Regions from separate parts of the Bariatricus sp. SGI.154 genome, predicted to be linked through region 2. Evidence: a T-box and tRNA genes for the amino acid it is inferred to sense, from the RefSeq annotation. Region 2 holds a T-box; the other regions hold tRNA genes.
What was found. A T-box is a leader RNA that pairs with one kind of tRNA and senses whether it is charged. The one in region 2 lies ahead of leuS (leucine--tRNA ligase), so its partner is inferred to be a tRNA-Leu.

Region 1: it encodes a tRNA-Leu, which carries the amino acid that the T-box ahead of leuS (leucine--tRNA ligase) is inferred to sense. The anticodon was not compared.
Region 3: it encodes a tRNA-Leu, which carries the amino acid that the T-box ahead of leuS (leucine--tRNA ligase) is inferred to sense. The anticodon was not compared.

What each region holds. Positions count from the first base shown of each region.
Region 1 covers NZ_JBNPMC010000001.1:242,093-245,254, reverse strand. Annotated here, with positions in the region: gene pepV (dipeptidase PepV) at 1-1,149, shown strand, start outside; tRNA gene ACQRBN_RS01220 (tRNA-Leu) at 1,302-1,382, shown strand; gene ACQRBN_RS01215 (DUF6017 domain-containing protein) at 1,687-2,586, shown strand; gene ACQRBN_RS01210 (PcfB family protein) at 2,593-3,081, shown strand; partial or broken gene ACQRBN_RS01205 (VirD4-like conjugal transfer protein, CD1115 family) at 3,078-3,162, shown strand, end outside.
Region 2 covers NZ_JBNPMC010000020.1:496-3,657, forward strand. Annotated here, with positions in the region: gene ACQRBN_RS10205 (CapA family protein) at 1-804, opposite strand, end outside; gene ACQRBN_RS10210 (hypothetical protein) at 867-1,289, opposite strand; T-box leader at 1,544-1,848, shown strand; gene leuS (leucine--tRNA ligase) at 2,016-3,162, shown strand, end outside.
Region 3 covers NZ_JBNPMC010000048.1:22,151-25,312, forward strand. Annotated here, with positions in the region: gene polA (DNA polymerase I) at 1-55, opposite strand, end outside; gene ACQRBN_RS15840 (aldo/keto reductase) at 135-1,244, opposite strand; tRNA gene ACQRBN_RS15845 (tRNA-Leu) at 1,425-1,507, shown strand; gene ACQRBN_RS15850 (hypothetical protein) at 1,673-2,314, opposite strand; gene ACQRBN_RS15855 (diaminopimelate decarboxylase family protein) at 2,387-3,162, opposite strand, start outside.

The sequences.
Region 1 (3,162 bases), on a different contig from region 2:
GGCGAAGGTGAAGAGATGGTTGGAGTTCTTGGACATCTGGACGTTGTACCGCTAGGCGAGGGATGGGATTATGATCCGCTTGGATGTGAGATCGTAGATGGCAAGATGTATGGCCGTGGAGTACTCGATGACAAAGGACCTACGATTGGAGCAATCTACGCTATGAAAGCAATTCGTGACTTGGGACTTCCAATCGGCAGAAGAATCCGCGTGCTGTTCGGATGTGATGAGGAGAATGGATCATCCTGCGTACAGCACTATATTGAAGTTGGTGGAGAACTTCCGACAATTGGTTTCACACCAGATGCAGAGTATCCGGTTATCTTCTGCGAGAAGGGACAGACATTCTGGGAAGTGACCAAGAAAGTAGAGAATCCATCAGCCATTAAGGTCCTTTCTATTGAAGGTGGCACAGCCAAAAACGTTGTAACGCCAAAATGTACCATGGTTGTAGAAGGAGATCTTGATTTTAAAGCAACAGATGCAATCGCTGTTTCAAAAGAAGATGGAAAAACAATTCTGATTTCTAATGGAAGAGGTGCACATGGAAGCACGCCTCATCTTGGCGTGAATGCAGCAATCCAGTTATTTGCAGCATTGAAAGAGCAGGGAATCGATCTTGGTGGAGACCTTCAGAAGATGGCAGATTTTGTATTAGAGAAGATTGGTTCAGAGACAAAGGGAGAGTCTCTCGGTGCTTGCTGGGAAGATGAGGAAACTGGCGATACAAGCTGTAACTTTGGCGTAATCAAATGTACACCGGAAGAGTTATTCTTTACGCTGGATATTCGCTATCCACAGAATGCTGATCAGCAGCTTCTGGTGGAAAATGTGAAGAAAGCAGCAGCGGAATATGGATTGACAGCAGAGATTGAGCAGACTGGAAGACTCGTATATGTTCCGAAGGATTCTGAACTGGTACAGAAACTGATGAAAGTATATCGAGAAGAGACTGGCGGTACAGAGGAACCTCTTGCAATCGGCGGAGGTACATATGCAAAAGCATTTGATAATATGGTAGCATTCGGACCGATCTTCCCGGGAGATCCGGAAGTGATTCATCAGCCGAATGAGTATGCGGAAGTGGATAAATTGATGACATCTTTCCAGATTGTAGCAGCAGCAATGTATGAATTAGCACAGAAATAGCAGCAGATGGGGACGTGGTAAAATGCACTTTTACTACGTCCCCATCTGACATGAGGGGTGTACCTAATTGACCTAATTGATATATGGGGTGTACCTGAAAATTATCATTGACAAGTGTAGCGGAAATAGTGTATATTATATAAGGTTCGTATGCGGATGTGGCGGAATTGGCAGACGCGCTAGACTTAGGATCTAGTGGGATTCCCGTGCAGGTTCAAGTCCTGTCATCCGCATTGGTACGAGTGGCGATACAGAACTTTTTGAAAAACCCAGTAATATCAATGGTTTTCGGGCATCCGAACAGAAAAATATCTTGTATATCCCCCCACATTAGGGCGACTGTTTTAAGGCAGCCGCCCTTTTTTACGCCTAAAATTTAGTGTGCCAATTAGGGGCGAAAATCCCTCTATTTTCTTCCTGTGCTGCCTGTTGGAAAGCAGGCGCAGGTGATTTGTCCTTCGGGTATCCGTTGGATACAGAGGTCATCTTTTCCCCGAAAACGAACACTTTTCCAGATCGCCGGAGGGAGGTGAGATTATGGCGGTATTTCGCATTGAGAAAACCCGCGACTACACGGTGATGGCAAACCATCATCTGCGGAACACGGCACTGTCGCTGAAAGCGAAGGGGCTGCTGTCCCTCATGCTATCCTTGCCGGAGGATTGGGACTACACCACCAAAGGCCTTGCCCGGATATGCCGGGATGGAGTGGACAGCATTTGTGCTACGGTTCGGGAGCTGGAAGATGCGGGGTATATTATCCGTGAAAGAGTCCGTAACGCCAACGGGCGGCTCGGCAGCATCGAGTACACGATCCTGGAGCAGCCCAGGCCACCGGAACCTAAACCGGGAAAACCTGAACGGGAAAATCCAGTTCAGGTAAAACCAGTCTTGGATTCTCCTGTCTTGGGAAAACCTGAACAGGAAAACCCCGCACAATTAAATACTAAAGGATCAAGTAACCAAATATCAAATACTGATTCATCAAGTACGGAAGGATCAAATCCTATCCAATCAAGCCCCCAAACCCCCGCAGGGGCCAAACGGACCGGACGGGACTGGATGCGGGAGCGGGAGAACTATCGGGAACTGATTTTGGAGAATATCGAGTATGACTATCTATGCCGGGATGACCGGCTGGATCGGGATATGCTGAATGAGTTGGTGGAGCTCATGGTGGATACCGTCTGTTCCCGCAGGGAGACGATCCGCATTGCCGGAGACGACTATCCGGCGGAGGTGGTCAAATCCCGGTTCCTGAAGCTGAATAGTTCTCACATCGAGTATGTGTTGGACCGTATGCGGGAGAACACCACCTATGTCCGTAACATCAAGAAATATTTGCTGGCTGCCCTGTATAACGCCCCGGCCACCATCGACAGCTACTATGCGTCCCTGGTGAACCACGATCTGTACGGCAGCGGAGAAAGGAGGTAATCACTCATGCAGGAAGAAGTCACCCAGCGCACCGTTGCCCTCTGTGTGGAGGCCACCAAGCTCTCCGCCGGGATGCTGCAACAGGCCATGAAAAAAGTGCTGGACGAGATGCAGAAGGGCGTGACCGGCCACAAGACCAAGCTGCACCACGGCAAGCAGACCCTCCGGCAGCTTATGAAGCACAATACCGGCGTTTCAAACATCGAGATCACCGACCAGAACATCCGGGCCTTTTCCGCCACCGCCAAGAAGTACGGCATTGACTTCGCGCTGAAAAAGGACACCAGCGGCGATATACCCCGCTACCTGGTGTTCTTCAAGGGCCGGGATGCCGACGTTATCACGGCGGCCTTTCGGGAGTTCTCCGCAAAGAACCTGGAGAAAGAGAAAAAGCCCTCCATCCGCAAGGAGCTGGAGCAGGCAAAGCAGCAGGCCAAAGCACAGCACCGCCAGCGGGAGAAGGTCAAGACCAAAGACCGGGGTGTGGAATTATGACGGTTGACTGGAAGAAAAAGCTGCTCCCCAACCTCCCGTATCTGCTGTTCGTGTATCTCTTTGACAAGCTCTGCCAGGCGG
Region 2 (3,162 bases):
TCCTGTAACGCCGACTTTCACCCCTTTGATATCGAGAATTTTGACATGTTCATAGCCGAAAGTGACGATACCTTCATCTTCCAGGGCTTTGAGGGTATCAGTATAACTTTGTTCGCCATAATCATGGCTGTGATTATTTGCCATATTAGCGGCTTCAATAGAACCTCCGGACAGGATCTTAGCATATTCGGCAGGACCTTTGAATGCGAATGTCTTATCCTGGCGGTCTTCAGAAGACGTAAGAGTTCCTTCCATATTGACGATAGATAGATCGTCTTCTTCCAGAATCGAACGGACATTTTTGAAGAAATAATCTGGTCCCTGATTATCATAATAAGCATTCAGGCTGGTAGACTGGTTAAAATTCACATCCGTACCCAGAGTACAGTCGCCGATGGAACTGACAGTAATTTTGACAGGTTTATCGCTATTTTTGGGTGTAGTGTTATCAATGACCAGTTCCTCTACATCAACACCGGAAATATCAATCTTACTCTTGGATTGCGTGTTGTCTGTGGATTGAGATGATTGTTCCTGCTGGTCGGATGATTTGGTAACTAAAGATACGATTGCCCGTACGCCAAGTACCAGAGCAAGGCATATAAGGATAAGAAAAAGAGCACAGAATAACAAGCGCAGTCTTTTTAACTTCCTGCGTCTTGCACGTTTGTTTTTCGCGGCTTTGATTCCTTTCGAATTCCTGGTACCGGAGGCATCCTTAATCCCTCTGGAATTCCTTGTGTTGGAAGTATTTTTCATACCTCTGGCATCTCTTGTTCTTTTATCATTTTTTTTCTCATTCATCGTCTTATCATAAAAAGGGGCAGCCTCTTATCAGGCTGCCCGCTGTCTTTTGTCGTGTTATGTTAATTCAGGTAACTGCAGCCTTCTTCGCTGATTCCAGATAAATCTGATTTATCTGCGCTGATGCTTACGAAGAATTCAATGCCGCATTCTGCTGAAATCTTTTTCAGTCTCTCTACAAAATCAGGCATACTGTCCAGAGAAATATCAGCATGTTTCAGGATTCCATCGATGAATATACATTCAATATCGTGGTTGGAACTATACATTCCATATAAGAATCCGATGTATTCGTCTGTGTTCGTAATTGCCGGGAAATCATCCATACAGATAGTACGGATATCAAATGCAACACTTGCTGTATCACGATGAGTCTTTTTGATAAATACTACATTTCCATTACAGGTTTTTGCTTTCTGATTCGCCTGCTCGATCATTTGTTGTGTCTTTCCGCTGCCTTTTGGGCCTGTTAATAAATTTACCATGGCAAACTCTCCTTTATGTATCATATTATACTGAGCGTTTCAGTACGATTTGCTTATGTCTATTATACACTAAAGGAGTATAGGGAACAACCTAAAAAATATAATTTATGCCTACAAATTTATATATGAAGTTTACGTGAAAAATTTACGAAAAATTTCATGAAAATTAAGTTGCAGCGATAATTGCAGATTGGACTTGACTTATTTTAACATTCTTCATATAATAAGAAAGCATACAATAAGTAAAAAATATTGCAGCAACGTTGATGAGGAGTAGTAAGAGCCTATCGTTATCAGAGAACTGCCGGATGGTGCGAGGCAGTTAGCGTAATCTCCCAACTCGCCTCGGAGTTCTTCTGGTGAAAGGCATGATGATTCGAAAATCGTGACGCTTTAAAAAGATATCATCAAGCAGCATAGGCAGAAGCGGGCATTCCCGTTATAGAAGTAATGAGTGCATCGGCATAGAATCTATGGATGTAACCAGAGTGTTATGCGGATAGATCATGCGGATGAAAAAGAGTGGTACCACGGAAGTTTAAGCCTTTTCGTCTCTTTAGAGATGAGAAGGCTTTTACTAGGTTCGAAAGGACCTCACCAAGTAAAGTAAGTAGGAAACATCTGCGCCACTAGGCTCGAAAGGACCTCGCCAAGTCGGCAAGATGTATATTGCTTACTAGGTTCGAAAGAACCTCACCAAGTAATCAATATAGGAGGAATAATAAGATGTCAAAGATACCTTATAATCATAAGGCGATTGAGAAAAAATGGCGTGAGAACTGGGAGAAGAATCCGGTAAACGTCAAAGTAAATGAAGACGGAAGCAAGCGTGAGAAATACTACTGCTTGGATATGTTCCCATATCCATCAGGCAATGGCCTGCATGTAGGTCACTGGAGAGGATATGTAATCTCCGATGTATGGAGCAGATACAAGTTACAGCAGGGATACTACATCATTCACCCGATGGGATGGGATGCATTCGGTCTTCCGGCTGAGAATTATGCGATTAAGATGGGGGTACATCCTGCGATCTCTACTGCTGAGAATGTAAAGAAAATCAAGCGTCAGATAGGTGAGATTGCAGCATTATATGACTGGGACAGAGAGGTTAACACAACGGATCCTGAATTCTATAAATGGACACAGTGGATCTTCGTAAAGATGTTCAAGGAAGGCCTTGCTTATGAGAAAGAGTTTCCGATCAACTGGTGCCCGTCCTGTAAGACAGGTCTTGCTAATGAAGAAGTTGTCAATGGTAAATGTGAGCGTTGTGGTTCAGAGGTTACCAAGAAGAATCTTCGTCAGTGGATGCTGAAGATTACTGCTTATGCAGAGCGTCTGTTAAATGACCTGGATAAACTTGACTGGCCGGAGAAGGTTAAGAAGATGCAGGCAGACTGGATCGGCAAATCTTACGGTGCAGAAGTAGATTTCCCAGTGGATGGAAGAGATGAGAAGATTACGGTCTATACAACCAGACCGGATACCTTATATGGAGCAACCTTCATGGTACTGGCTCCAGAACATGAACTGGCAAAAAGCCTTGCAACGGACGAGACCAGAGAAGCAGTTGAGAAATACATTTTCGAGGCTTCTATGAAATCCAATGTAGACCGTATGCAGGATAAAGAGAAGACAGGTGTATTTACAGGAAGTTATGCAATTAATCCGTTAAATGGCGAGAAGACACCAATCTGGCTGTCTGATTACGTGCTGTCTGATTATGGTACAGGTGCTATCATGTGTGTACCTGCTCATGATGATCGTGACTTTGAATTTGCGACTAAGTTCGGTATCCCGATTATTCAGGTTATTGCCAAGGATGGGGAAGAGATTGAAAATATGACGGAGGCTTATACAGAAGCTAGTG
Region 3 (3,162 bases), on a different contig from region 2:
AAAAAGCGCGATTCAAAATACTATGACCATCAATCAATACAATCTTATCATTCATATTGGATTCTCCATCTAAAATTAGAACTACCTTCTTACTATACACCAAAACATTTATTTTTGAAAGCAATTTATTCTTTTTAAAGGCTTGCAATCTCCTTCAGTCTTTCGATAATCGGAAGATGCTGTGTACACTGTCTCTCGCATTTTCCACAGGCAATACACTCTAAAGCCTTCTCCTTGGAAATGTCCCAGTGATTATCCAGTCGATCCTCGATTGCTTTCTGCTCGCCAGTCAGAATCATCTGATTATAAGCATCCATGAATTTTGGAATCGGAATATCTTTTGGACATCCTTTGCAGTAAGCGCAGCCAGTACATAAGTTATTTAGTGCCACACCCTTGCCCTCATATTCTTTCACAATCTCTTTCGCCGGCTTCTCTTCCAGGTTCTCTACGGCTTTGACCGCATCATCAATATGTTCCTTTGTCGTACAGCCTGCCAGTGTTACAGTAATCTCTTTATGGGAAGCAACAAAACGAAGCGCTGCCTGCGGAACCGTCAGATCTGTTTCTTCTGCCAGATAAGCGAATGCATCCGAATTCGCCGGAATCATTCCTCCGCCCAAAGGATTCATTACCACAACTCCCATACCTTTCTGATGTGCTGCCTCAATACCACTCTGTCTGAAGCGGTAATTAAGCGCATTATATCCGATCAGCATTCCTTTGAACTTGCCTGTATCTACTACTTTCTCGATATCATTGCCCTGCATATGAGAAGAGAACACGATATTACGGATCAGTCCCTCTCTCTTGGCATCCTCAAAAAAACCATACAACGCATCCATATGCCTTTCCCATGACTCCAGACTCAGCATACACCACATATGATAGAAATCAATGTAATCTGTCTTCAATCTGTCCAAAGATAACTCTAGTCTCTTTCTGAAAATGTCTTTTGTCGGATGATCTCCTGCATCTAGTGTTCCCAGATTCGTCTTAGAAGTTACATAGATATCACTTCTTTTCACCTGCGATAACGCAATTCCTGTCACGATCTCGCTCTTATCATCACAATAATGCGGTGCTGTATCCCAGTAATTGATTCCCTTCTCATATGCATAGAGCGGAATCTCAGCACATTTCTCCAATCTTCCCGCTTTGATATCCTCTTCATCATAACGCATAGTTCCGAGCCCGATTGCGGACACCTTCATTTCTGTATTTCCATATTGCTTATAGTACATAATTGCCTCCTTTTTTTAATGTGTGAATTCTCGTGTCGCTGACCTTTTCCCATTATATCATAGTTCCTATAATTTCAACCAAAAAAACAAGCAAAAAAACCTCTAAAATTCTTCACAAAAGCATTGACATCTTCTGATTTTACCGTTATAATTCAATATGTTGTCGATGAGATAACATAAGCGGATGTGGCGGAATGGCAGACGCACAAGACTCAAAATCTTGCGGGGGCGACCTCGTGTGGGTTCAAGTCCCACCATCCGCATTCAGAAAAAGTACGGGAAACCTTGATGTGAGGATTCCCGTTTTTATTTGGAAATTTTTCTAAGAAAAGAGAAGCGATACCTTACAGGCACCACTTCTCTTTTTTGAATATTATAATGAGAGTAAAGAAAATCTCCCGTAATTCAAGACTATTTTATACATATTCCTAGAACTTATCTGCCGGGAACAAAGCATCATCCAATGCAGTCATATCTTCCTGAGCGATATAATATACATTATCTGCATCCGGCTTAACTGTAATGGTAACAGTTGTAGGATCTCCATAGACCGGAGCAGCAATTCTCTCAGCCATAAGTTCATACATTTTCTGGAACACCATCTGGTTGATCTCTTCATCGCTTGGAATCTGTTCAACGTTCGTCAGTTCTTCTGTAACAGCAGTATTAACCTCATCCTGAAGTCCTTCAAAAGCAATGAATGGCTCTACGGTTACATCGATTGTAAAAGCATCGTCACTTGCTTCTTTTGCTTCGCCAACATCATACTTCGCCAGTTTGATCATATCCAGGAACAACTGTCTGTAGTTCTCTGTCATTTCTTCTGAAAGACCCAGATCAGAGAATCCAGCCTCCTTCATCGTTACGTCAATATTACCCTCATACAATTCCTTTGCTTCTTCTTCACTTGACTTCGTCCATTCCATATACTTTGCGAATTCACCTTTGTAACTGGCATCCAGAACAGACTTCGCATAAGACTGTGCATCTTCCGTACTCATTCCTCCGCAACCGCACAGTACTGTCATTACTACAACCAGTAATACAGCAAGCAAACCTCTTTTTCTCATAACTTTTTCCCCCTTGTGAATTAAGATAATATAACCATACTCCTATCTTCACATAAAATCAACTCTTAACAGTTATTTGCCAATTAACTTTTTCCCGATATCAAAGCAATCAAATGTAGCAAAATAATCTGCCGGAGTCTCCGCTCTGCGGATCAACTGTGCCGTACCATCTTCTTTCAGGAGCACTTCTGCTGATTTTAACTTTCCATTATAATTATATCCCATAGAGAATCCATGCGCGCCAGTATCATGGATGACCACCAGATCTCCCATGTCAATCTTCGGCAGCATACGGTCAATGGCGAACTTATCATTATTCTCGCATAGAGAACCTGTAACATCATATTTGTGATCATGCGGCAGATTCTCTTTCCCCATTACCGTAATGTGATGATATGCCCCATACATCGCCGGACGCATCAGATTGACCGCACAAGCGTCCACGCCGATATATTCTTTATGGGTATGTTTCTGATGAATCGCTGTTGTTACCAGGCATCCATAAGGTCCCATCATGAATCGTCCAAGTTCTGTATAGATTGCAACATCTCCCATTCCTGCCGGCACAAGCACCTCCTCATATACCCTGCGTACGCCATCACCAATCACACGGATATCATTCGGCTCCTGATCCGGCGTATAAGGAATACCGATTCCTCCGGACAGATTGATGAACTTAATGTGTACGCCGGTTTCCTGCTGAAGTTTCACCGCAACTTCGAACAGCACCTTTGCAAGCATCGGATAGTAATCATTTGTAACCGTGTTACTTGCAAGGAAAGCATGGATACCGAACTCTTTCGCTCCCTTTGCTTTCAGAATTTTGAAAGCCTCGAAGATCTGCTCTG